DNA from 3 places in the Mesorhizobium sp. M5C.F.Ca.IN.020.29.1.1 genome. Region 2 is predicted to be linked to each of the others. Evidence: predicted binding sites of a transcription regulator. Region 2 holds the regulator's gene; each other region holds the start of a gene.

Region 1 (6,135 bases), on a different contig from region 2:
CATAGTTTTGTTCCTTCGTTTGGGCGCCAATCACTGGCATCGACGCCGAATTGTCTGGAACAGGTCAGGAAGCTGAGGGCGTTGCCGCCTATGTCGCTGTCCTGCCTGTCGCGGCAGTTAGAGGTCTCGCCTCAACCCGGGATTTTCAATGCATGTCGCCCAAAAGTGGCCCCGGTTTTGGGACAACGACATGCATCAATCAAGTTCAGCCCTGCGGCGCCCGTCACCGTTGGGAAGAGCGGGCGGCGAACCGCCCGCTGAAAGAGTGTTAGCGAACCACGTAGGGCAGCAGTCCGAGGAAGCGGGCGCGCTTGATCGCCTTGGCGAGTTCGCGCTGCTTCTTCTGGCTGACGGCGGTGATGCGCGACGGCACGATCTTGCCGCGCTCGGAAATGTAGCGCTGCAGAAGACGTACGTCCTTGTAGTCGATCTTGGGCGCGTTGGCTCCGGAGAACGGGCAGGTCTTGCGGCGGCGATGGAACGGGCGCCGGGTCGGGATCTGGTTGATGTCGACCATTATTCTGCACCCCCTTCAACACCTTCGCGCGGACGGCGCGGACCACGATCTGCACCGGCATCGCCACCGAAGCTGCGCGGCGGGCGATCGCCACGGTCGCCGCGATCGCGGTCGCCGAACGAGCGTGGGCCGCGGTCACGGTCGCCGAAGCCGCCGCGTTCCGAGCGCTCTTCGCGCTTCTGCATCATCGCCGACGGGCCTTCCTCATGTGCATCGACCTTGATGGTGAGGAAACGCAGCACATCCTCGGACAGGCCCATCTGGCGCTCCATCTCGTTGAGCGCGGCCGGCGGGCAGGTGATGTCCATCAGCGTATAGTATGCCTTCCGGTTCTTGTTGACCCGGTAGGTGAGGGACTTCAGTCCCCAGTTCTCGACCCGGCCGACGGACCCGCCATTCGCGGAGATGACGCCCTTGTACTGTTCGACAAGCGCATCGACCTGCTGCTGCGAGAGGTCCTGCCGGGCAAGAAACACATGTTCGTAAAGAGCCATATTGTTCTTTGCCTTTCTTCGTTTCTCTCCCGGTTCCCGCGGCAAAAGCCTCTGCAACTTCTCTGACCCACCGATCCTAGAAGGGGGCGGGGAAGAAAGGAGCATGACGAGACGGTCGAGAGCGGAGACACGGGAGGCGGAAGCGCTTCTGGCTCCACACGAAGGTTTTCGAAAAACCTCCGGCCCTCCGTTCAGCCCCCAGCAAGGACCGGCAGATTGCGGGCGTCTATACAGGAATTTGACCGCAAGGCAAGGGCGAGCCGAAAACCCGCCGCTCCAAGGACGATACGTCGCGGCATCTTCAGCTTGTATGCGGGACGCGCTTGTTCACCGTTTCCGGGAAGAAATCGGGCGCCGCATGGCGCTTGCCGAACATCATGTCGTATTGCAGCAGACGGAAATCGCGAATGGCCGGATCGATCTTCTTCTGTCGCGCCCAGTCGGGCGTGTCCTCGCCCGTCGGCTTCATCAACAAATTACGATCGACGACGCTGTAGCGCTCGCGCATCTGGCCGAGGAAGCCGGTGTAATAGGGATGGCTGATCCCGGCCGTGGTCAGGATATGGTAGGGCAGGAAAGCCGGACTTACCGCGCCCATGTCCGCGGCCGGCCCGGTGCGGTTCGACCATACGACCAGCGGGGTCTGGTGATGCAGCAGCATCTGGTCAGGCGGCTCTTTGCGCGGCGCGACATTATCTTTGAGGAAGCCGGTCTCGACATAGACCGGGCCGAGCGGCGGCAGATGGTCGCCGAAGAAGGCGATGACTGTCGGCCGTTGGCGGTTCTTCGCCCATTCGACAAGGCGCTCGAGGCCCTTATCGGCGTCGGATGCACCCTCGGTGAAGCTCAGCAGTGAATCCTTTGCCCACTGGCTGGTCGGCGCCTGCACCTTGTGGGTCGGATTGTAGTAGCGATTCGGCTCGTAGGGTCCATGATTCTGCAGGCTGACGGCGAAGAAGAAGAGCGGATCGTCGGTGGCATCGGCCTCGCGGATGATCTCGTCGGTCATCGCCGCGTCCGAGGCCAGCGGACCGCGCTTTTCGAGATATGGCATATTTTCTTCCGACTTGAAGTCGTCGAAGCCGAAATCCGCATAGACCGGCGTGCGGTTCCAGAACCAGCTCGTGCCCGGATGGATGGCGCGCGTCTCATAGCCCTGGCTCTTCAGGAACGTCGCCATCGACGGCACCGGCGCGCGGACATATTGCTGGTAGGGGATGCTGCCGGCCGGCAGGAAGGCGTTGGAAAAGCCGGTCAGCGCCTCGAATTCGACATTGGCGGTCATGCCGCCGAATTCGGGTGAGAACATGTAGCCCGAGCGCAGCGCCCGCACAGTGGGAATCGGATCGGGCGTGATGTTGACGCCGGGCAGTTCGGTCGGATCCCAGAATGATTCGCTCATGACGATGATGATGTCGGGCTTCTCGGCCGGCACCGAGGCCGTCACGTCAGGCCTGTCGATCGCTGCGATCGACTTGTCGGAGTAGCCGGCAGGCGCCGAGACATGCGCCATCGGCACGTTGAGCGCGAAGGCGAGCGCGAAGCCATTGGAGGCGTAGTTTTCCTTCTGGTCCCACATGATCGGGATGATCTGCAGCCGGTCCCGCGTCCACGAGAAGGTCGCGTAATCCATGATCGAGACGAAGAAGGCGAGCAACGGCACGGTCAATGTCAGCCGGGCCAGGCGACCCTTGCGGCTAAGCGCCGGTACCCGGCGGCGCCAGAGCCGCCAGCCATAAACGAGCAGCGACAGGCTGCCAACGATTCCGATCGCCAGAGCGATGGCGGTTCCCGGACGTTCGCGCACCAGCAGCGGCATCAGCGCCACGATCTGGCGTGAATAGAGGAAATCGGTCGGATAGAGCGGATCGCCGAGATAGAGCGATTTCTGATGGCCGACAAAGGCCAGCGCCAGCGTCAGCGGCGCGACGATCATCAGGCTCTGGTGGCTGCGGCCGAGCACGGCGTCGAGGCCGATCAGGATAAGCGCAAAGATGATGATGGTGGTCCAGCCCGGCTTGAAGGGCTGCAGGAAGAAGGCGACGGTGCCGGCAAAGTCGCCGCGCACGATCAGTTCGATCGCAAAAACCAGGATGGTGGCGGCGAGAAGGCTGACGAGGCCATAGCGGATGACAGGCCATTTCCGGCCCGGCAGATAGCCGGTGGCCGGATCGCCTTCCAGAAACTGTGGCGCGGCTTTGCCAACGCCTTTCCTAGTCCTTGCCACCTTACAATTCCCCCGACCATACACAAAAGTGTCATTGAGCTGTCATCGATATGTCACGAAAAGCTAACGCCTGTGGCTGAAATAAGAAGAGCCAGCAAACGAATCGTGAGCGATTTTCATCATGAGTGATCGAAAAAAAGCCTTTTGGAACAGGTACTCGGCCAGCGATACCGAGCCGGAGCGACCCGCGTCGGGCTGCCAGCGGACTTGACTTGCCCGCCCGCCTTGCGTCACAGGCAGGGAAAATCAGCCGCTTGGGAGCCACACATGGCCGTCGCATTCACCTTTCCGGGACAGGGCAGCCAGGCTGTCGGCATGGGCAAGGACCTCGCGGACGCTTTTCCGGAATCGCGGAATATCTTCGAAGAGGTCGACGAGGCGCTTGGTGAAAACCTGTCGAAGCTGATCTGGGAAGGGCCGGAAGAGAGGCTGACGCTGACCGCCAATGCCCAGCCGGCGCTGATGGCTGTGTCGCTCGCCGCGATCCGGGCGCTGGAATCGCGCGGCCTCTCGCTGAGGGACAAGGTCGCCTATGTCGCCGGCCACTCGCTCGGCGAATATTCGGCACTTGCCGCCGCCGGTTTCGTTTCGGTGGCCGATGCGGCCCGGCTCTTGCGTATCCGCGGCAATGCCATGCAGGCGGCTGTGCCGGCCGGTGAAGGCGCCATGGCGGCGATCATCGGGCTGGAACAGGCCGATGTCGAAGACGCCTGCGCTGAAGCGGCCAAAGATTCAGTTTGCCAGATCGCCAACGACAATGGCGGTAGCCAACTGGTGATCTCCGGTGCCAGCGCGGCGGTCGAACTGGCGGCGAGACTGTGCATGGAAAAGGGCGCCAAGCGGGCGCTGATGCTGCAGGTCTCGGCGCCCTTCCATTCGGCGCTGATGGCACCGGCGGCCGAGGTCATGCGCGAGGCATTGGGCGATGTCACGAAGAACGCGCCGTTCGTGCCCGTGGTCTCCAACGTGTCGGTCACTCCGTCCAGCGATCCGGACGCAATCGCCCGCCGTCTGGTCGAACAGGTGACCGGCCGCGTGCGCGGGCGCGAAACGGTGGAATGGTGCGGCGCGAATGGCATTGCGACGCTTTACGAGGTGGGCGCCGGCAAGGTGCTGTCGGGACTGGCGCGGCGCATCAACCGCGATATGGCTACCGGCGCCGTCGGCACGCCGGCGGATGTCGACGCGGCGCTGGCGGCGCTCGCATAACCAACCGAGATTCGACCCCGCCCGTGGAGGGTGTTCTCTCTTAGATCAGGAGACAAGACATGTTCGAATTGACCGGCCGCAAGGCCCTCGTCACAGGCGCATCGGGAGGCATCGGCGAGGCGATCGCCAGGGTGCTGCATGCGCAGGGCGCCGTCGTCGGCCTGCACGGCACCCGCGTCGAAAAGCTGGAGACGCTGGCGACCGAACTCGGCGACCGGGTCAAGCTGTTCCCGGCGAACCTTTCCAATCGCGACGAGGTCAAGGCGCTCGGCCAGAAGGTCGAGGCCGATCTCGAAGGCGTCGACATTCTCGTCAACAATGCCGGCATCACCAAGGACGGTCTGTTCGTACGCATGGCGGACGCCGACTGGGATACGGTGCTCGAGGTCAATCTGACCGCCGTGTTCCGGCTGACCCGCGAACTCACCCATCCGATGATGCGGCGCCGGCATGGCCGCATCATCAACATCACCTCCGTGGTTGGCGTCACCGGCAATCCCGGCCAGACCAATTACTGCGCCTCCAAGGCCGGCATGATCGGCTTTTCCAAGTCGCTGGCGCAGGAGATCGCCACCCGCAAAATCACGGTCAACTGCGTCGCCCCCGGCTTCATCGAATCGGCGATGACCGACAAGCTCAACGACAAGCAGAAAGATGCGATCATGGCGGCGATCCCGACACGGCACATGGGCACCAGCGCCGAAGTCGCTTCGGCCGTCGCCTATCTCGCTTCCAACGAAGCTGCCTATGTCACCGGCCAGACCATTCACGTGAATGGCGGCATGGCGATGATTTGACAGTTGCGGGAAAACACCCCTTTTCGCCTTGGACCCAGGCCGATTATCGTGTAATGCGGCCCGCAACCCGGCGGTTCGGGCAAAAACCGGTCCGGTGCCGTTGCGTTTCCGACAGGACCATCTTTCAGCTTGATTAGCGGCATTCCGCCCGCTAACGAAGACAGACAAACAAAAGACGAGGATGCCCAAATGAGTGACACCGCAGAGCGCGTCAAGAAGATCGTTATCGAGCACCTTGGCGTCGATGCCGACAAGGTGACGGAGCAGGCGAGCTTCATCGATGATCTGGGCGCGGACAGTCTCGACACGGTCGAACTCGTCATGGCGTTCGAAGAAGAATTCGGCGTCGAGATCCCGGACGATGCGGCCGAAACCATCCTGACTGTTGGCGATGCGGTGAAGTACATCGATAAGGCTTCGGCCTGACGCTATTTGCAGTCACCAGCGAGGAGGACCTGCGATGAGGCGTGTCGTCGTCACGGGCCTTGGGCTGCTTTCGCCGTTCGGCGTGGGTTTCGAGCATGGCTGGAAGGAGCTCTTGACCGGCCGCAGCGCAGCCAAGCGCATCACCGAGTTCGAGGTGGAGGATCTTGCCTGCAAGGTCGCCCACGTCGTTCCCCGTGGCAATGGTGAGAACGCCACCTTCAATCCCGAGGCCGTTCTCGAGCCGAAGGAACTGCGCAAGATCGGTGACTTCATCCTCTACGGGATCGCGGCCGCCGACGAGGCGCTGAAGGATTCGGGGTGGGCGCCGAAGTCCCATGAGGAGCAGTGCGCCACCGGCGTGCTGATCGGCTCCGGCATCGGCGGCATCGAAGGCATCGCCGAGAACGCGATGATCCTGAAGGAGCGCGGTCCGCGCCGCATCAGCCCGTTCTTTATCCCCGGCCA
Region 2 (13,147 bases):
AAATCGCGATTGATCGTACCGCGCAATTCGCGCGTCACGTTCAAATCGATCAGCTTGGTGCCAAAACCGGTTTTGGCAGGTGCTTCAAGCTTCTTCTGGCCGACTTCGCGCCAGTTGAGAACCAGCGTCCGGTCGCGCCAGCGGCCCTCGACCGACCAGGCGACCTTGAGCGCACCGACCGAGTTGCCGGCTTCGCCATATTTCAGCGCATTCGTCGCCAGTTCGTGAAAGGTCAGGCCGAGCGCTTGCGTCGTTGTCTCGTCGAGCAGCACCTCTGGCCCCGACAATATCCCCTCAGGAAGCTCCTTGCCGAATACCTGACCAAGCTCGATGCGCAAGAGATCGCCGAGGTCTGCCTTCTGCCAGCGCGAGCGCGTCAGCATGTCCTGGGATGCCGCCATCGCTTGCAGCCGGGCCGAAAAAGAGGACGAGAACTCGTGGACGTCGGTGGCGTGCGATGCCGTCTGTCGCGCGATCGCCAGCACCCGCGTGATCGAGTTCTTGATGCGGTGCTTCATCTCCTGCAGCATCAGATCTTTTTCGAGCAGGCTTTTTTCCGTCGTCTCATGAAGCAGCGAGACCGCGTCATAGGCCCGCTCCTGATAGCGTGCCACCAGCGCGATGGTTCCCGCGAGCAGCAGCCCGAACAGGCCGAGCATCACCGGAATGGCGCGCGAGGAGGGTTGCGAAAAGGCGCTTGTCGGCCTGAACAGGACGGTCCATGGACGTCCGGCGATGGTGATCTCGCGAGAAACCACCAGCCGGTCACCGAAGATCGACGCCGGCGGCGTTTCCGACTGGAACAAAAGATGGTCGGCATCAACCTTGCCGTCATAGATTTCGATGTTGACCGGCAGCAGCGGCGTCCGGCTGAGCGCGGTCTGGAACAGATCGCGAGCGCGAAAGGCCGCGTAAAGAAAGCCTGATGTCGTGGATCTGGTCGCATCAACGCCGTCCGGCGCGGTTTCGACATTGAGCCGCACGAAGACCAGGAAGCCGGTGAAGGTCTGCGCAGCACCTGTTTCCTTGCCTAACTGCGCGCGCCCGCTCGCGTGCTGCTGGTTATCGGCCATCGCCTTTTCGATCGCCTCACGCCGCACCGGTTCTGTGAACATGTCGTAGCCGATGCTGGATTGATTGGAAGGATCCAGCGGCTCGAACAGCGTGATGGGCGTCCGCCAGGGCAGCGTCGTCGTAGCCGGATAGATCGGATGGCTGGCGCCATAGTCGTGCAGGATGGCACGCTCGACCGCTGCCTCGTCGCCGGGTCTCGTCAGCCGGAGAAAGCCGATGCCGCGCAGGCCGGCGAAATTGTCGTCAATATCGAGCGCGTTGAAGAACGCCTTGAACTCGCCGCGCGAAATCCCACCATTGCGCGCCTCGAACAGCGCATGGGTCGATCGCAGCAGCGACAGATGCAGGTCGATGCGGCTATCGATCCGGTTGAGCGCATCGTCCGCCGTCGCCTCGAACTTGATGCGCGCCGCTTCCTGCGTGGCGAAATAGGCGAATCCCGCCATCGTCAGGCTGATCAGCGCGACGGCGATGAAAGCGACGATCGGAAAGAACTTCTTCAAATTGCTGCTGCGGCCCATGGTTCCCCATCTTATGGGCAAGTCCTCGCGTCAACACAATGGCGCGGCCAAACCATCATGACCGCTGGCACATCAAATGACGGGTATTAGCCGGCTTGTTTGAAGCTTCAGGCGGCGATCTTCAGCGCACCTGGCCCAGGAATGGCACCGGGCGGGCACTTGCCCAGGATGATCATGCCGAGCACCTCGTCCTGGGTCACGTCTCTGGTGCGCGCCGTGCCGACGACCCGACCATTCTTCATCACGCAGACGCGGTCGGCAAGCTCGAACACATCGTGGATGTCGTGACTGATCAGGAAAATGCCGATGCCGTCGGCCTTGAGCTGCATGACCAATTCGCCGACCTGTGCCGTTTCCTGCGGGCCCAGTGCCGCCGTCGGCTCATCCATGATCAGGATGCGGGCGTTGAACAGGATGGCGCGTGCGATAGCCACCGACTGCCGCTGGCCGCCCGAAAGCTTGACAACCGGCTCCTTGAAGCGCTGGAAGCGGGGATTGAGCCTGCCCATCACCTTGCGCGCCTCGGCCTCCATGGCGCCATCGTCGAGCGTGCCCCAGCCGGTCATCAGCTCGCGGCCGAGGAAGAGGTTGGCGGCGGCGTCGACATTGTCGGCGAGCGCCAGCGTCTGGTAGATCGTCTCGATGCCATATTTCTTGGCGTCGCGCGGATTGGAGATCGAAGCCTCCTCGCCATTGACGAAGATCTGGCCCGAGTCGCGCTTGTAGGCGCCGGACAGGATCTTGATCAGCGTCGACTTGCCGGCACCGTTGTGGCCAAGCAGCGCCACGACTTCGCCCGGGAAAAGGTCGATCGACGCATCGTCGACGGCGCGAATGCCGCCGAAGGCAATCGAGATGTTGCGCATGTCGATCAGTGGGGTGGGAGCACTTGTGTCAGCCATGATCGTTCCTCCCTATGGTTTTTGCTTGAGCATGATCTTGTCGAAAACCGGTATCCACTTTTTCGGGCTCATGCTCAGACCCGCTTGCGATAGACGGTGTCGAGCCAGACGGCGACGACCAGGACGGCGCCGACGACGACGCTCTGAAGCGGTGAATCGATACCGAGCAACACCATGCCGGACTGCAACGACTGCATCAGAAGTGCGCCAAGCATGGCGCCGAGCACCGTGCCGGAGCCGCCGGCCAACGACGTCCCTCCAATGACCGCGGCCGCGATGACCAGCAACTCGTCCAGCGTACCCAGCGCATTAGTCGACGCATTGAGACGGGCCGAAGCAATCGCCGCGCTGATCGCGGCCAGAACGCCCATGATCATGAACACCTTCATAGTCACCCAGCGGGTGTTGATGCCGGCGAGTTCCGCCGCTTCCGGATTGCCGCCGATGGCAAAGACATAGCGGCCAAAACGGGTGCGGCTGGTGATGAAGGTCATGACGATGCCCACAGTGACCGCGATCAGCACCGGTATGGCGATGCCATGGGCGATAAACAGCCCGCCTTCCGGGACGGTGATGCCGGTCCGCTGGGCGTACTGGCGAACGATGCCGATCGGCCAGGGATAGGAATTGGCGATCCAGACGGCGCCGAGGATGGCGGTGCAAGCGACAACACCAAGCAAGGTCTCCGCCCAGACGGGACGCAGCGGGAACTTGAACCGCTTGCGCTGCGACCGGCCGTTGAGCAGCATCAAGGCGACGGCCACACAGGCGAGAATGCCGACTATCCAACTTGCGGTTGCCCCGATGGAGCCACGCGGCCCGCCACCCATGAGCTGAAAGGTGGCGTCGAGCGGCGCGACGGTGCGCCCGCTCGTCATCAGCCACGCCATGCCGCGCCAGATCAGCAGGCCGCCCAGCGTCACGATGAAGGCCGGAACCTCGAGATAGGCGATAATGAAGCCCTGGAGCGCGCCGATCATGAGGCCGAGCACCACGCCGGCAGCCAGTGCGATGATCCATATCCAGGGATTTCCAAGCTGGAACCCCATGACCCGGATGAGGAATTCGGCCTGCGCGACGCCCATCACCATGCCGATCACGCCTTCGACGGAGCCGACCGAAAGATCGATGTTGCGCATCACGATGACCAGCACCATGCCGGTCGCCATGATCGCGACCGAGGAGGTCTGCACCGACAGGTTCCAGAGGTTGCGCGGCGTGAGGAAAAGCCCGCCCGACAGGAGGTGGATTCCAACCCAGATGACCAGCAGCGCGCCGACCATGCCGAGCATGCGTATGTCGAGCTCGGTTGCCTTGAGAAAGCGGCCGACCGGGCTGAGCTCGGATTCACGCGCCCGATCGGCGCCTGTATCGGCGGCCGGCGTGTTGGAAGTTGTGTTGGTCATGATGCCCTCCCACCGGGTTGCCGTCTGCCGCGGATGCCGGAAGCAGTTTGGAGTTATCCGCGAGAAGCGGAAAAACAATTCTTTTTGAAAAAACGCCGCGGTGTGAAGCCGCGGCGTTTCAGGCTTCTTGCGAAGGCCGGATCAGTTGCAGACCGGGAGCGTGCCCGCCGCCACGCCGGCGCAGACCTCTTCCTTCTTGATCCAGCCCGCGTCGATGACGACGTTGAGATTGTCCTTGGTGACGGCAATCGGCGTCAGGAACAGCGACTTGACGACATTGCCGCCCGGCGTGGCGAAGTCCTTGACGCCGGCAATGTCTGTCATCTGCTTGCCGTCGGCCAGTTGCGAGGCGATCTCGGCGGCGTTCTTGCCGAGCTCGCGCGCGTCCTTCCACACCGATACGGTCTGTGTGCCGAGCGCGATGCGGTTCAGCGCGGCATGGTCGCCGTCCTGGCCCGACACCGGAACGGATCCGGCCAAGCCTTGCGCCGTCAGCGCCGCGACGACGCCACCAGCGGTGCCGTCATTGGCGGCAACCACCGCATCGACCTTGTTGTCGTTGGCGGTCAGGAACTGTTCCATGTTCTTCTGGGCGTTGGCGGGAAGCCAGCCGTCCGTATAGGCCTCGCCGACATTCTTGATCTTGCCGCTGTCGATGGCATCCTTGAGCACTTCCATGGAGCCGGCGAACAGGAAATCGGCATTCGGATCGGCGCCCGAGCCCTTGATGAAGACGTAATTGCCTTCCGGCGCCACCTTGAACACTTCGCGGGCCTGCATGCGGCCGACTTCCTGGTTGTCGAAGGTCAAATAGAAGACGTCCTTGTTCTCGATCAGCCGGTCATAGCCGACGACCGGAATGCCTTCGTCCAGCGCCTTCTGCACCGCCGGCCCGATGGCCGAGGCATCCTGCGCGAGGATGATCAGCGCGTTGGCGCCCTGCGAGATCAGGCTCTCGACGTCGGTCAGCTGCTTGCCGGGATTGGACTGTGCATCGGCTGAAATATACTTGTCGCCGGCGGCCTCGATCGCCGACTTCATGGCGGCTTCGTCAGTCTTCCAGCGCTCTTCCTGGAAGTTCGACCACGAAACACCGATGACCTTGTCCTTCGCCTGTGCGACCGACGCGAGCGGTAGCGACATGGCGACCCCCGCCAGAATGGCGGCTGTGAATCTCTTCATGATATTCCTCCTGCGCCGCGTACGGCGCGACCAACTGGCCCAAAGGCCTGCACAAAAGCTCTTTTTTTCGAGCCTCGAAAAAATACTGATCCAACGCCGAAGCACTGTCAACATGAATTCTGATGGAATTTTGGTGTCCTGTTGGCTTTTTTCGAGCCTCGGAATAAACAATGACAGGTCCTTCTGCTTCTGCCAGTATTTGTCGGCCTGACGGCTTCCGATTCATGAGCGGCCGCGGCAACAGGGTAGGAAGCAAAACAATGTCGGTTGGGATCCGCCATGACGATTTGCGCCGGCGCAACCGGGCGATGGTTATTTCGGCCGTACGGCGCGCAGGCCAGCCGTCACGGACCGAGATCGCCGCAACCACCGGCCTCAGCCATTCGACCATATCGGCGATCTCTTCCGACCTGATCCACGAAGGCATCCTGGCCGAGAGCAAGGCGAGTGAGACCGTTTCGCTGAAACGTGGCCGGCCGCAGGTTGGCCTCAGCCTCAATCCGGAAGCCGCTGCGGTATTGGCCGTCGTGTTGTCGCTGAATTCGCTGTCGGTCGCTGTCATCGACTATGCCGGACAAGTGGTCGCCGAGGAACAGCGCCGGCTGGACACGCTGACCATGTCGCGCGACGAGCTGATCGACGAATGTGTCGCCATAGTCCGGCGCCGGCTCGAAGACCCCGACCTCGACGTCCAAAGCGTCGCCCGCATCGCGCTGGCGATCCAGGGTATTACCGATTCCCATGCGCGCGCCATGTTGTGGTCGCCGATCACGCCGCAGACGAACATCGCCTTCGCCGACATTCTGGAACGCGAGTTCGGCATCCCGGCCATTATGGAGAACGACTGCAACATGATGGCCGTGGCGCTGCGCTGGCGCGACCCGGATCGCTACCGCGACGATTTCATCGCCATCCTGCTCTCGCATGGCATCGGTATGGGGCTGGTGCTCAAGGGCGAGCTGTTCACCGGCACCCATTCCTCAGGCGGCGAATTCGGCCACATGATTCATCGGCCGGGCGGCGCGCTTTGCCGCTGCGGGCGGCGCGGTTGCGTCGAGGCTTATGCCGGCAACTACGCTATCTGGCGCAACGCGAGGCAATTGAGCGAGAACGCCGAGCCGGTCGCCGATGTCAGCGACGCCGAGATGCGGGCACTGGCGGCCCGGGCGCGCGAGACGGACGGACCGGAGCGCGAAGCCTACCGCAAGGCCGGCGAGGCGCTCGGCTTCGGGCTCGGCAGCCTGTTCGCGCTGATCGATCCGGCGCCGGTCGCCATGGTCGGTGCCAGCGCTGCCGCCTTCGACCTGATCGAGCCGGCCCTGCGCGAGGCCATCGCCCAGACCGCGGGCGGCCAGCATTCGGGTTCGATTTCCTTCGACACCGAGCCGAACGAACTGCCGCTGATCCGAGAAGGCTGCGCCATGCGGGCGCTGAGCTTCGTCGACCAAGAGATCTTCGCGCCGAGCATCCAGGCACGAGCCGGCTCGGTCGGAAAGAACGTGGCTTGAACTCGAAGGGAGGATCCCGGATCGCGACTTGGGGTGTGTTGAGATTCAGGTCAGGCCGAGTCGAGAATGGTGGGTTCCGAGAACCGGAGCGGAGCGTACTTTTGGGTACGTGAGCACCGGAAGCCCAGGAAGCCGGCGTTCGCAGGCCGGCACCACCTGGATATCAGCACATCCCTAGTCTTCCCTGATCGCATAGCCCGCGCCGCGGATGGTGCGGATGACATCGGGCATGCGACCATTGTTGACCGCCTTGCGCAACCGGCCGACATGGACGTCCACCGTGCGCTCGTCGATGTAGATCGTCTCGCCCCAGACATTGTCGAGCAACTGGCTGCGCGAGAAGACCCGACCCGGGTGCCGCATCATGAATTCGAGCAGCCGGAATTCGGTCGGCCCGAGCCGGATCTCGCTCTTCTTGCGATAGACCCTGTGCGATTCGCGATCGAGCATGATGTCGCCGACCTTCAGCACGCTGGACAGTACTTCCGGCTTGGCGCGGCGCAGCAGCGCCTTGACCCTGGCCATGAATTCCGGTGTCGAGAACGGCTTGACCAGATAGTCGTCGGCTCCGGTGGAAAGGCCGCGCACCCGGTCGCTCTCCTCGCCGCGCGCGGTCAGCATGATGATCGGCAGCCGCTCGGTTTCGGGACGCACCCGAAGGCGCCGGCAAAGCTCGATGCCCGAAACCGCCGGCACCATCCAGTCGAGCACCAGAAGATCGGGCACGTTTTCCTGCAGCCGGATTTCGGCCTCGTCGCCGCGCGTCACCACCTCGACCTGATAGCCTTCGGATTCCAGATTGTAGCGGAGGAGGACGCCCAGCGGCTCTTCATCCTCCACCACCATGATGCGCGGCGCGATCATCGGCCGGTCACTCCTGTCATGTCGCCGGCGCCGACATCGTCGTTTCGTCGAGCTTCGGGCGATCCGCCGGCAATTGCTGCCCGGTCACGACAAAGTAGGCGTTTTCGGCTATGTTGGTGACATGATCGCCGATGCGTTCGAGATTCTTGGCGCAAAACAGAAGATGGGTGCAAGCGGTGATGTTGCGCGGATCCTCCATCATGTAGGTCAGGAGTTCGCGGAAAACCGCCGTGTATTTCACGTCGATCTTCTGATCGTCGGCGCGCAGTTCTTTCAAAGCGCCGGCATTGCGCGACACATAGTGCTCAACCACCCCGCGGAGCTGCACAAGAACGAGATCCGCCATCCCGTCGATACCGTGCGACAGATTGCGCGGCGTGGTGCTCTGCCCGACTGCGCTGACCCGCTTGGCTATGTTTTTGGCCAAATCGCCGATGCGCTCGAGATCACCGGCCATGCGGATTGCGCCAACCACGGCGCGCAGATCTTGCGCCATCGGCTGCCGCTTGGCGATCAGCGTGATCGCACTGTCGTCGAGTTCGCGCTGCCGCGCATCCATGATCGCGTCGTCCGAGACGACACGCTGCGCCATCGCATTGTCTGACGCAAGCAACGCGCGGATCGAGGTTGCGACCATCGCGGCGGCGAGCTCGTCCATGTCGCGGATCAGCCTGTCGATGTGCTCCAGTTCCTCGTCGAAAGATGCGACGGTGTGTTCACCCATGATCCTGTCCTCGTGTTCGAAATTCGCCGCCGGACCGCTCAGCCGAACCGGCCGGTGATGTAGTCCTGGGTGCGCTTGTCGTCGGGATTGGTGAACATCTTGTCGGTTGCGCCCTCCTCGACCAGGTAGCCGAGATGGAACATCGCCGTGCGTTGCGACACGCGCGCTGCCTGCTGCATCGAGTGGGTGACGATGACGATCGTGTAGTTCTGGCGCAGTTCGTCGATCAGTTCCTCGACGCGGGCGGTGGCGATCGGATCCAGCGCCGAACAGGGCTCGTCCATCAGAATCACTTCCGGCGACACGGCGATGGCGCGCGCGATGCACAGGCGCTGCTGCTGTCCGCCGGAGAGACCGGTGCCCGACTCGAGCAGGCGATCCTTGACCTCGTTGAACAGACCGGCTTTCTTCAGGCTCGATTCAACGATGCCGTCCAACTCGGACTTGCTCCTGGCCAGGCCGTGAATGCGCGGACCGTAGGCGACGTTTTCATAGATCGATTTCGGAAACGGGTTCGGCTTCTGGAATACCATGCCGACGCGAGCTCGCAGCTCGACGACATCGATTTTCGGGTCGTAAACATCCTCGCCGTCGAGCGTTATCTTGCCGCTCACCCGCGCGATATCGATCGTGTCGTTCATTCGGTTCAGGCAACGCAGGAAGGTCGACTTGCCACAGCCCGATGGGCCGATCAACGCCGTCACCTGGTTCTCGCGGACATCGAGGTCCACGTCGAACAGAGCTCGCTTCTCACCGTAATGAACAGAGACCTTTTCGCCCTTCATCTTGATCGAAGGGGCATTGGTTCCGCTGCTCAGTTTCTGTTCGACGCCGGCTTCCGTCATGATGTTCATATCCTCTACCCCTTACCAGCGCCGCTCGAAGCGCCTGCGCAGTATCACTGCAATGGCGTTCATGATGACCAAAAACAGCAGCAAAATCAAAATCGCCGCCGAAGTCTTCTGCTGGAATCCAGCTTCCGGGAAATCCGCCCACATGAATATCTGCACCGGCAGGATCGTCGCGGGATCGGTAAAGCCGCCGGGAATGTCGACGATGAAGGCGACCATGCCGATCATCAGCAACGGCGCGGTTTCGCCCAGCGCATGCGCCATTCCGAGAATGGTGCCGGTCATGATGCCCGGCATCGCCAGCGGCAGGACGTGATGGAATACGGTCTGAACCTTGGAGGCTCCGATGCCAAGCGCCGCCTCGCGGATCGACGGTGGCACCGCGCGCAGCGAAGCGCGCGAGGCGATAATGATGATCGGCAGGGTCATCAGCGCCAGCACCATGCCGCCGACCACCGGGGCGGAGCGCGGCATGCCGAAGAAATTCAGGAATACGGCAAGTCCAAGCAGGCCGAAGACGATCGAAGGCACCGCCGCCAGATTGTTGATATTCACTTCGATCATCGTCGTCAGCCGGTTCTTGGGCGCAAATTCCTCAAGATAGATCGCCGCTGAAACGCCGATCGGGAAGGCGATGGCCAGCGTTACGATCATGGTCAGGAACGATCCGACGACCGCGCCCCAGACACCGGCCAGTTCCGGCTCGCGGCTTGCGCCGGTGAAGAAGAAGATCGAGTTGAACCGGCTTTCGATCAGGCCGGCGCTCTTCAGCGTGTCGAGCCAGACGATCATCTTGTCCGAAATCTTTCGCGATGCTTCCGGCGTCTCGATTACGCGCAGGAATGCCTGGCCGCTCGCGGCGGGCGCCGTGCTGTCCAGCGCCTCGATCACCGTGCCCTTAGCGATCACCATGCCGTTGGCCGCAGGTGACAGCGCGGTCAGCTTGACCGTGCCGCCATTGAACGCGACCAGCAGCGACGACGCGCCGCTCGTCAGGGTGAGCATGCCGTTTTCGCCCTCGGCCGCACCATGGCCGCGCGCCAGCGCCAGCATGGCATCGTCGCCGAAGGTCAAATCGATGTCGCCGCTGGTTTGCGAAGGCGTGACGCTTGTCGAAATCGCTTCGTCCGAACCGACGTCGGCAAGCAGACCCTTGAGATAGAGGTCGGCAAAATCGTCAAGTGGAACCGCATAGTCCACCGTTCCTCCGAGCATCCCCGGATCAGCCGCAATATCCTTGCGCAGGAACACGCCTGTGCCGGTGGAAATCAGTCCGCGCAGCAGGCGCTTGTCCTGGCGGCTCGTCACATCCGGAAATTTTGCCGTAAGCGCTTCCTGAGCGATGGCGTCGTAATTCACTTCGTCGAGTTTCGCCGGGTCGACCTTGGCCGCCGAAAGATCGATCGGCAGCGTCACATAGTTCTGCCGCAGCGCCGGAATCGCCTGCGTGACGATCGTCGACAGGAGCAGCACAAGGAACAAGCCGGCCAACGCAACAGCTGCGGCGCCAAGCCATTTGAACCACGTTTCCGTGCGGTAGCGGCCCTTCAGCCGCGCCTTCGCGGCATCGTCGGTATGAATGCTGACCGGCCGTCCGACGGCGTCCAATGACGAGATCGCATCAGTCATATTGCTCTCGGTATTTCTGGACGACGCGCAACGCGACGATGTTGAGGGAAAGCGTGATGCAGAACAGCACCAGGCCGAGTGCGAAGGCTGCAAGCGTCTTGGCGCTGTCGAACTCCTGGTCGCCCACCAGCAGCGTCACGATCTGCACGGTCACGGTTGTGACCGCTTCGAGCGGGTTGGCCGTGAGGTTTGCCGCCAGGCCCGCCGCCATGACCACGATCATTGTTTCGCCGATTGCGCGGCTGACGGCAAGCAGCATCGCTGAAACGATGCCCGGAAGGGCAGCAGGAAGGACCACCTTGCGGATGGTTTCCGACTTGGTCGCGCCGAGGCCGGCGGAACCGTCTCTCAGGGATTGCGGAACGGCGTTGATCACATCATCGGAAAGCGAGGAAACGAAGGGAATGATCATGATACCCATGACCACGCCTGCGGCGAGCGCAGATTCGGACGCGACGTTGAGGCCCAGGCTTTCGCCGATACCGCGGAAGTAGGGCGCAACCGTCAGCGCGGCGAAGAAGCCGTAGACGACGGTCGGAATGCCGGCGAGGATTTCCAGAACCGGCTTTGCGACCGCGCGGACGCTTTTGGAGGCGTAATCCGAAAGGTAGATCGCAGCCATCAGCCCGATAGGCGCAGCCACCAGCATGGCGATGAAGGTGATGAGCAACGTGCCGGCAAAGAGCGGCACCATGCCAAAAATGTCCTCGTTGACCGCCCCGGCCTCCGCTCCCGCGCCGGTGAAGGCGCTCTGCGGCGACCAATGCGTGCCGAACAGGAACTTGTAGAACGGCACCTGTTGGAAGAACCGCAGAGACTCGAAGATAAGCGACAGGACGATCCCGATCGTCGTCAGGATCGCGACCACCGAACAGGCGATCAGGATTGCGCGAAGAATGCGCTCGACCACGTGGCGCGCCCGGTAGGCCTGTGCGATGCGGGAATAGGCCCAGTAAAATCCGGACGCGGAAAGCACGAGCGCGACGGTCCAGATGATCCAGGTGCTGGTCGCATGGACCGATTTGTAGGCGGCGGCGGCCGCCTCTTTCGTGGGATCGGCGAAGCCGACAAGCCCGCCAAAGGCCATCGCGCGAGCGTCGCGGATGAAAGCTTCGACCTGCGGGACGCCCATTCCCGACAATTCGGTGGAGAAGCGGTCGGCAATGATCGACGATTCAATTCCCGGCGTGACCAGCGACCACAACACGATCGCAAGCAGCGCGGGACCGGCAGCAAAAAGCGCCAGAAACATGCCATGTTGGCCAGGCAGCGAATGCAATCGCGCGACGTCGCCATTGACACTGGCAATGGCGCGTCTCCGGCCGATCAAATAGGCCGCAACTGCCAGAACCAACAGAAGAACAACGAGATAACCGACCATGATTTAGGACGTCCCCTCGACCGCCGGTCATTCACCGGCTCAAAGCACGGGACCTTGGTCCCGCGCTTTGGGCTTTAGAGCATGAGGGTCAGAGCGGATATACGCCCGGACCCCGAAACCTCAGGAACCCATGCCCTTCAGGGCCTTGGCGTTTTCGGCCCACTTGGCGCGCTCGGCGTCCGGCAGCGGGATCAGGCCCTTGTCGGCCAGATAACCATCAGGACCCCATGCACCTTCCGAGGTGTACTCGGCGATGAATTCCTGCATGCCGGGGATGACGCCAACATGCTCCTTCTTGGCATAGACATAGAGCGAGCGGGAAACGCCGTAATCGCCGGATGCGATGTTCTCGAAGGTCGGCTCGACGCCGTCGACTTTATGGCCCTGCAGCTTGTCGGCGTTCTGGTCAAGGAACGAGAAGCCAAAGATGCCGAAGGCATTGGGGTTGGCTTCCAGCTTCTGGACGATCAGATTGTCGTTTTCGCCGGCCTCGACAAAAGCGCCGTCTTCGCGGATCTCGCCGCAGCCCTTTTCATTAGCCGCCTTCACTTCTTCCTGGCAGGCCGCATCCATGACGAGTTCGACGAACGCATCGCGCGTGCCGGATGTCGGCGGCGGGCCAAGCACTTCGATCTTTGTCGCGGGAAGCGACGCATCGACATCCGACCAGTTCTTGTAAGGGTTGGCGACGACCTTGCCGTCGACAGCGACGTTCTTGGCGAGCGCCTTGAAAATCTGTTCCTTGGTCAGATCAACGACAGTCCCCGCCTTCGAATTGGCCAGTACGATGCCGTCGAAGCCGACCTTGATCTCGACCGGCGTCACGCCGTTTGCCTTGCAGGTCTTAAGCTCGCTGTCCTTGATGGCGCGCGAGGCATTGGTGAAGTCGGCGGTATTCTCGCCGACGCCCTGGCAAAACAGCTTCATGCCGCCGCCGGTGCCAGTCGACTCGACAACCGGGGTCTTGATCTTTCCGCTCTGGCCGAGCTTTTCAGCGACAGCCGTCGTGAAGGGGAACACTGTGGACGAACCGACGATTTGAATCTGGTCGCGCGCGGCGGCATAACCAGCCGACGCGGCGAGCGCAAGCGCCGCGGCCGACGCC
Region 3 (7,894 bases), on a different contig from region 2:
TTGCGTAAAACAAAATAAGCGGCGGGTCAGCCTCTTGTAAGCGAGATCGGCAGGCCGTTGGAAGTCTGGCCGTCGAATTTCTCTCCGCCCGAGGAATAGAGCCGTGCCAGCGTGCCGCCGTTCTCGTCGTAAAGCGTCAACTGCTTGCCGGCGACGTTCCAGGACTTAATGCCGTTGATCGGCGCCGGGCAATGCAGCGGCCCGGCCCGGTAGCCGGCGCCGAACTTGGTCTGCGGCGTCGCCACCTGGCAGCTCTGGCCGGACACGCTGGCCTTCCACACGCCGGCGACGCTGGAGGCGGTAAGATCCGGCGCTCCGGCCGGAGCCGTCCCGTCCGGCGGCAGCGAGGCAACCTGAGGGCCTTGCGGCGCCGTCGGAAATTTCGACGGGTCGGCAGTGCCGGGCGCCGCCGGCGGCGGCAGCTGATTTGCGGTCACCGTGCCGGAGGGCGCGGCCTCAAGCGGCGACGGCTGCTGGTCCATCGACGAGAACCGTGACGTTGAACAGCCGCTCGCAACGAGCGCGGCAAGCGATACGGCCAGCAGACCGGCTTTCGATAAATTCATTTCAAACCTCCGTCGGATCCGGCTGGGGCCGCCGTCCGCACACTCTCCCCCACCAAGATGGGGAAGGTGGCGAAATTTCAACCCGATATGGTTAAAATACCATTTGTGGCAACAACTGTTGCAATTTTACCACAAATACATGCCGCCCAGCCTGCACTTCGGGCCCTGCCAGGGGTCTACCAGGACAAGCATGCCCTTGGCATTCCGGGTCACCAAATGCTTGCGTCAATCGGCTTCGGTCCTATCTCTGATGAAACGGAACCCTGCCGGAGGCGAAACCTTGGCTGCGAGAAAAAGAGCCGCCAATCGCTATTACAGCGGCCCACCGAGCGATCATTTCGACGGCACCTTGTTTTTCAATCCCAACGGCAAGCCGCCTGCCCGCTTTTCCGATCTTTTGAAGTGGCAGCTGGGCGGCGAGCGCTCGAAATGGCCGGCGGCGAATCCGAGTCCATTTCATCAAGCGACACCGGCCAAACGGATCGACGGCTCCGGGCTGAGGCTGACCATGGTCGGCCATTCCACGCTGCTCATCCAGACAGCCGGCCTGAACATCCTCACCGACCCGGTCTGGTCGCGGCGCGTCTCGCCGCTGTCCTTTGCCGGGCCGAAACGGGTCAATCTGCCGGGCATCGCCTTTTCCAACCTGCCGCCGATCGACCTCGTTTTGGTCAGCCACAACCACTACGACCATCTCGACCTCGCCACGCTGAAGCGGCTGAAGACAAAGCACGACCCGCTGGTGCTGACGCCGCTCGGCAATGACGCCATCATCGACGATGGCGTTCCCGGCATGCGGCTTTCCGTGCATGACTGGGGCGAGAGGGTCGAGATCGGCAAGGACGTCGCAGTCTATGTCGAGCCGGTGCACCACTGGTCGGCGCGCGGCACCCGCGACCGGCGCATGGCGCTGTGGGCGGGATTTGTGGTCGAGACGCCGGGCGGAAAGGCCTATTTCGCCGGCGACACCGGCTTCCACGATGGCATCAACTACCGGCTGATGGCCGAAAGGCACGGCGGCTTCCGCGTGGCCATCCTGCCGATCGGCGCCTACGAGCCGCGTTGGTTCATGGCGCCACACCACCAGAACCCGGAGGAGGCGGTGCAAGGCATGCTTTTGTGCAACGCCGCCCATGCTGCCGGCTGCCATTGGGGCACGTTCCGGCTGACCAACGAGCCGATTGACGAGCCGGCCAGAAACCTTGGCGAAGCCCTCGACGATCAAGGTATCCCGCAAGAACGCTTTCGCGCCTTGCGTCCCGGCGAAGTCTGGGACGTGCCGGCGGTCTAGGCAGGCGGCCGGCTTCGCGCCGCAGGGGAACTTAAGGAATCGGAACCCAAGCCATCGCAGATGCGTTTGTGGGGAGTTCCACAACCGTCGGCTGCAGGGATCTCCCCATGATCAAATGGATTGTCATTCTTCTGATTATCGCGGCCGCGGCCAGCCTGCTCGGCATGCCGGCATTGGCCGGAGCCGCCGCCACCGGCGCCCGTATTCTCATCGGCATCGTGCTGATCATCTTCCTGCTGATCGTGCTTGGCGTCTTCGCGGTGGCCTAATGCATGTCGGGCAAAAGTGCGCAGCGGAAAGCACGTGCGCTGGTTCAAAAATGTCAGAGCGTACTTTGTGCGTCCAAATGGACGCACGTCGCTCTGACGCGCGCGCACACTGGTAATTTCGGCCGGTATCCGCCATATAGGCGCCAAACCGGCATGAGACCTTTCGATCCATGGCAAGCACTGCCCCCTTCGCCAAGATGAACGGCATTGGCAACGAGATCATCGTTGCCGACATGCGCGGTCGCGCCGATCGGGTGACGCCGTCTGCCGCCCTTGCGCTCAACGCCGATGCCGCGACGAAATTCGATCAGATCATGGCGATCCACGACGCCAGGACGCCGGGCACCGCCTTTTCCATCGACATCCTGAATTCCGATGGAACCGGCGCGCAGGCCTGCGGCAACGGCATGCGCTGCGTGGTGCAGGCACTTGCCGCCGAGACCGGCCAGAAGACATTCGCCTTCGAGACCGTCGCCGGCATCCTCAACGCCGAAGAACATGCCGACGGGCTGATCTCGGTCGATATGGGCAAGCCGCGTTTTGGCTGGCAGGATATTCCGCTCGCCGAGGAATTTCGCGATACCCGCATGATCGAGCTGCAGATCGGCCCGATCGACGCGCCTGTGCTGCACTCGCCCTCGGTCGTGTCGATGGGCAATCCGCACGCCATCTTCTGGGTCGACCGCGACGTCTGGTCCTACGAACTCGACCGCTTCGGCCCGCTGCTCGAAAACCACCCGATCTTCCCCGAACGCGCCAACATCACCATCGCGCGGGTGACCTCGCCCGAGACGATGGTCATCCGCACCTGGGAGCGCGGCGCCGGCCTGACCAAGGCCTGCGGTACGGCGGCTTGCGCCGCCGTAGTCGCTGCCGCGCGCACCAAGCGGACCGGACGCAGCGTCTCTCTGGTGACACCCGGCGGCGGTTCGCTGCACGTCGAGTGGCGCGGCGACGACCACGTCATCCTCACCGGCGCCGCCGAATGGGAATTTTCCGGCAGCTTCGACCCGTCGACCGGCGTGTGGGCCCGCGACACCGAAAGCGCCGCCTGATGGCTCCTCTTGCCAAGAAGGGTCCCGCTCTTTCCAAGGGCCCCACAATTCCCAAAGGTGTAGACTCGTCACCTTCGGCTGCCGGCTGAACACCTACGAATCCGAGGTGATGCGGCGGGAGGCGGAGAGCGCCGGCCTTGGCGCGCTGGAAGGCGGCGCAATCATCTTCAACACCTGCGCCGTCACCGGCGAGGCGGTGCGCCAGGCAAAACAGTCGATCCGCAAGGCCCGGCGCGAGAACCCAGCCGCCCGCATCATCGTCACCGGCTGCGCGGCGCAGACCGAGCCGCAGAATTTCGTTGCCATGGACGAGGTCGATCTCGTCCTTGGCAACGAAGAGAAGCTGAAGGCGCATTCCTATCGCGCGCTGCCGGATTTCGGCGTCAACGATACCGAGAAGGCTCGCGTCAACGATATTTTTTCGGTACGCGAGACGGCCGGCCACATGGTCGACGCCATCGAGGGCCGGGCACGGGCCTTCGTCCAGGTGCAGAACGGCTGCGACCACCGCTGCACCTTCTGCATCATCCCCTATGGCCGCGGCAATTCGCGCTCTGTGCCGATGGGCGCCGTGGTCGAGCAGGTCGAGCGGCTGAGCGGCAATGGTTATGCCGAGATCGTGCTGACCGGCGTCGACATGACCAGTTTCGGCGCCGACCTGCCTGGCAGCCCGAAACTCGGCAAATTGGTCAAGACGATCCTGAAGCAGGTGCCTGGCGTGAAACGCCTGCGCCTCTCGTCGATTGATTCGATCGAGGCCGACGACGACTTGCTCGACGCCATCGCCACCGAGCCCCGGCTGATGCCGCATCTGCATCTGTCGCTGCAGGCGGGTGACGACATGATCCTGAAGCGGATGAAGCGCCGGCACAACCGGGATCAATCGATCCGTTTTTGCGAGGATTTGCGCAAATTGCGTCCCGGCATCGTCTTCGGTGCCGACATCATTGCCGGCTTCCCGACCGAGACGGACGCTATGTTCGAAAAATCGCTGGAGATCGTCGAGGAATGCGGGCTGACGCATCTCCACGTCTTCCCGTTCTCGCCGCGCGAAGGCACCCCCGCCGCGCGCATGCCGCAGCTTCGCCGCGAACTGGTCAAGCAGCGTGCGGCACGGCTGCGCGCCGCCGGTGACGCCGCTTATCGCCGCCACCTCGCTGCACTCGCCGGAACACGCCAGTCGATCCTGGTCGAGCGTGACAGGCTCGGCCGCACCGAAGGCTTTACGCTTGCCACGATCTCCGAGGGCGCGCCGGGCGAAATCGTTGAGGCTGATATCGCCGGCCATGATGGCGCGCGCCTGATCGCGGTGCCGCTTGCCGCCCGCGCCGCCTGAGACGCAGGAACATGGCTGGTTTTCTCAAGAAGATATTTTCGTTCGGCAAGAAGGAAGTGGTCGAGGAGCGGATCGACGAGTCAGCACCCCTGCCGCCGATCAAATGGGACGCGCTGGAGGCGCTGAAGCCGGCCGCCGAACAGACTGTTCCGGAATTTTCGATACGCGAAGAGCCTCGGCCCCAAGCAGAAGCTGTGCCTCCGCCGCCAGTCGAGCCGGAAGCACCGCCCGCGCCGCAGCCGGCGCCTGTTGAAGAGGCCGAGCCCGAACCTGCGCCGACCATTCGGCCCGAGCCGGACATCCAGCCGGAACCTGCGCTGGTCGAGGAGCCGGAGGCGCCCGCCGAACAGGCGGCGCCAAAGGAGATTCCGGTCGCTCCCGTCATCCGCCAGCCAGCTCGGGAGCCAGAGCCGGAGGAAATTCCTGAGCCAGAGCCGACGCAGGTGATCGTCCAGTCTGAGCGTCCGTCATCCGAACGTGGCGCTGCTACTCATCCGCCTGCCGGCACCTTCTCCCGGTATACTGACGGGGAGAAGGGAACCCTGCCTCAATACTTCTCCGGTACATACAGCTCGCGCGGCAGCACCTGGCGCTCGTATTCGGGATTGAAGACGCGGTCGGGCAGCGTGATCTCTTCGTGCGGCACTTCTTCATAAGGCATCTGCTTGAGGAGATGATCGATGCAGTTCAGCCGCGCCCGCTTCTTGTCGTTGCCTTCGACGATGAACCAGGGGGCTTCGGGAATGTTGGTGCGGGCGAACGTCTCTTCCTTGGCCTTGGTGTACTGCTCCCAGCGCACGCGCGACTGCAAGTCCATCGGCGACAGCTTCCACTGCTTCATCGGATCATGGATGCGCATCTGGAAACGCATCTGCTGCTCCTCGTCGGTGATGGAGAACCAGTATTTGACCAGCGTGATGCCGGAGCGGACGAGCATGCGCTCGAACTCCGGCACGTCGCGAAAAAACTCCTCGACCTGATCCGGTTCGGCAAATCCCATCACCTTTTCGACGCCGGAGCGGTTGTACCAGGAGCGGTCGAACAGCACGATCTCGCCGTCTGCCGGCAGATGCGGGACGTAGCGCTGGAAATACCATTGCGACTTTTCGCGTTCGGTCGGCGCCGGCAAGGCTACGACGCGGCAGATGCGCGGATTGAGCCGCTGGGTGATGCGCTTGATGACGCCGCCCTTGCCGGCCGAATCGCGGCCCTCGAAAACCACGACCAGCTTCTTCTTGTGATATGCCACCCAGGACTGCAGCTTGATCAATTCGGATTGCAGCGTGATCAGGTCGCGAAAATATTGCTGGCGATCCATCGAGGGCGGATGCGCTTTCTTGTAGATCTTGGCGATCTCCAGCGACACCGCCGGTTCCGACATTTCCAGCTCGTAATCTTCGTCAAGCGTGTCGGCTAGCTCCGCCTCCAGCCAGTCCTTGGCAGGAGAATTCTGTTTTGCTTCGGTCATTTATGCTGCTCCGCGTGCGAGCCCCTGTCGGCGTCCGGCCTGCCGGCCAAGACCGAACACCTTGAGCCGACTTGCATACAGGCCGGCAATGACGGTTTTATTGCAGCCGGCCTGTGTGCCGGTCGCGCAAATCCGTGAGATGTGATCGATCGGCCTCCATGGCATGCACGACAAGCGGCTCGAATTGTCCTACAAATGCCAGGCTCCCCTCCGGCGGCCTTCGAAGCAGCCCTTCTCAACGCAATTGCGAGGATCTGACATGGAATACCGCACTCTCGGCCGTTCCGGGCTGAAGGTTTCGACCCTGACCATGGGCACCATGACCTTTGGCGGCGCCGGCGCATTTTCGGCGGTCGGCAAGACCGATCTCGACGAGGCGCGCCGGATGATCGACCTCTGCATCGATTCCGGCATCAATCTCATCGACACCGCCAATGTCTATTCGAACGGGCTTTCGGAAGAGATCATCGGCGAAGCGCTTGGCGGCAAACGCAAGGGCGATGTGCTGATCGCCTCCAAGGCGCGGATGCGGATCGGCACGGGCCCCAACGACGAAGGGCTGTCGCGCTACCATCTGATCCGCGAGTGCGAGAAGAGCCTGAAGCGCCTCAGGACCGACGTCATCGACATCTATTTCCTGCACGAATGGGACGGCACAACGCCGCTCGAGGAGACCATCGCCGCGCTCGACACGCTCGTCAGCCAGGGCAAGGTCCGTTATGTCGGCTGTTCCAACTATTCCGGCTGGCAAGTGATGAAGGCGCTGGGGATCAGCGACCGCCAGCACCAGCCGCGCTTCGTCACACAGCAGATCCACTACACGCTGGAAGCACGCGAAGCCGAATATGAACTGCTGCCGATCTCGGTCGACCAGGGGCTTGGCGTGTTGGTGTGGAGCCCGCTCGCCGGTGGACTGTTGTCCGGCAAATACCACCGCGACCAGGCCACCTCCCGCCAGCTCAGCGGCTGGACGGAACCGCCGATCCGTGATGAGGACCGGCTGTGGCGGATCGTCGATGTGCTTGCCTATATCGGCAAGAGCCATGGCGTCTCGGCAGCGCAGGTGGCGCTTGCCTGGCTGCTAGGCCGGCCGGCCGTCAGCTCGCTGGTGATCGGCGGACGGACCGAAGCGCAGTTCAAGGACAATATCGCCGCTGCAAGCCTGTTGCTGACCAGCGATGAGCGCGCACGCCTGGACGCTGTGAGCCGCCCGCCCGTTCTGTATCCCTACTGGCACCAGCAATTCACGGCAAAGGACCGGTTTGGTCCGGCCGATCTGGTTCTTGACCGGGAAGATATCTGACAACGGTCCTGATCAGGTCGAAGGTCGCCGCGGGTTAGCCTGAAATAAAACGCCAGACCTCGGGATCGGGCTCGATCTGGCCGCTGAGCACGAAGTACTTGTAGAGCACGAGCAAGCAGATCGCCTGCTCGGCCCGTTCGTCGGCGAACTTGCGGCAATAGGCGTTGGCGGCGGCAACGACACGCTCGGCCTCAGTCGGATGACGTTCGAGATATTGCACCCGCTCGGCAAGATTCGTGAAATCAGGTTCGAGCGGCAAATAGTGAACATCGGCCACGAGTTCGCTTTCGGCGAACCATGTCTCATACGTCGGCGGCGGCATCAGGCACAGCGAATTCGAACTCATGATCCATTTTAGGTTGGTCGCCACATCGTTGCCTTCGAGCGAAATGATATAGCGTCAGCGCCGCTGCTGATCGATGCTCAGATAAGATTTGCGATATTCCGGCGCTGCCTTCGGTTTGGGCGTGCCGACATTGCAAAAGGGCAGATCGCGCGCGGCCTCCAGAAGCAAGGTCCTTATCGGGTTGTTGAGCTCGCCGCGCCACACCGCAACCGGAAGCTTGTCCGCGAAGGCTACATCGTCGGCGGGCATGAGGAAGTGGC

What was found. The regulator PhoB, encoded in region 2, activates phosphate uptake and scavenging genes when phosphate is short. The targets are predictions, from matches to a motif close to TGTCATNNANCTGTCAT.
Region 1: the regulator PhoB is predicted to act here: its motif matches at 3,268-3,284, upstream of EOA85_RS23365 (LTA synthase family protein).
Region 3: the regulator PhoB is predicted to act here: its motif matches at 6,074-6,090, upstream of ppk2 (polyphosphate kinase 2).

What each region holds. Positions count from the first base shown of each region.
Region 1 covers NZ_RZSW01000340.1:114-6,248, reverse strand. Annotated here, with positions in the region: partial or broken gene rplI (50S ribosomal protein L9) at 1-3, opposite strand, end outside; gene rpsR (30S ribosomal protein S18) at 269-517, opposite strand; gene rpsF (30S ribosomal protein S6) at 517-1,011, opposite strand; gene EOA85_RS23365 (LTA synthase family protein) at 1,313-3,238, opposite strand; gene fabD (ACP S-malonyltransferase) at 3,506-4,447, shown strand; gene fabG (3-oxoacyl-[acyl-carrier-protein] reductase) at 4,507-5,244, shown strand; gene EOA85_RS23350 (acyl carrier protein) at 5,434-5,670, shown strand; partial or broken gene EOA85_RS23345 (beta-ketoacyl synthase N-terminal-like domain-containing protein) at 5,705-6,135, shown strand, end outside.
Region 2 covers NZ_RZSW01000094.1:51-13,197, forward strand. Annotated here, with positions in the region: gene EOA85_RS10460 (CHASE domain-containing protein) at 1-1,577, opposite strand, end outside; gene EOA85_RS10465 (ATP-binding cassette domain-containing protein) at 1,703-2,497, opposite strand; gene EOA85_RS10470 (sugar ABC transporter permease) at 2,572-3,903, opposite strand; gene xylF (D-xylose ABC transporter substrate-binding protein) at 4,045-5,085, opposite strand; gene EOA85_RS10480 (ROK family protein) at 5,346-6,593, shown strand; gene phoB (phosphate regulon transcriptional regulator PhoB) at 6,768-7,457, opposite strand; gene phoU (phosphate signaling complex protein PhoU) at 7,474-8,181, opposite strand; gene pstB (phosphate ABC transporter ATP-binding protein PstB) at 8,220-9,035, opposite strand; gene pstA (phosphate ABC transporter permease PstA) at 9,048-10,661, opposite strand; gene pstC (phosphate ABC transporter permease subunit PstC) at 10,654-12,042, opposite strand; gene EOA85_RS10510 (PstS family phosphate ABC transporter substrate-binding protein) at 12,163-13,147, opposite strand, start outside.
Region 3 covers NZ_RZSW01000242.1:969-8,862, forward strand. Annotated here, with positions in the region: gene EOA85_RS19395 (AprI/Inh family metalloprotease inhibitor) at 27-566, opposite strand; gene EOA85_RS19400 (MBL fold metallo-hydrolase) at 817-1,857, shown strand; gene EOA85_RS19405 (DUF1328 family protein) at 1,965-2,126, shown strand; gene dapF (diaminopimelate epimerase) at 2,297-3,181, shown strand; gene mtaB (tRNA (N(6)-L-threonylcarbamoyladenosine(37)-C(2))-methylthiotransferase MtaB) at 3,291-4,517, shown strand; gene EOA85_RS19420 (hypothetical protein) at 4,529-5,173, shown strand; gene ppk2 (polyphosphate kinase 2) at 5,065-5,985, opposite strand; gene EOA85_RS19430 (aldo/keto reductase) at 6,245-7,288, shown strand; partial or broken gene EOA85_RS19435 (glycosyl transferase family 90) at 7,323-7,894, opposite strand, start outside.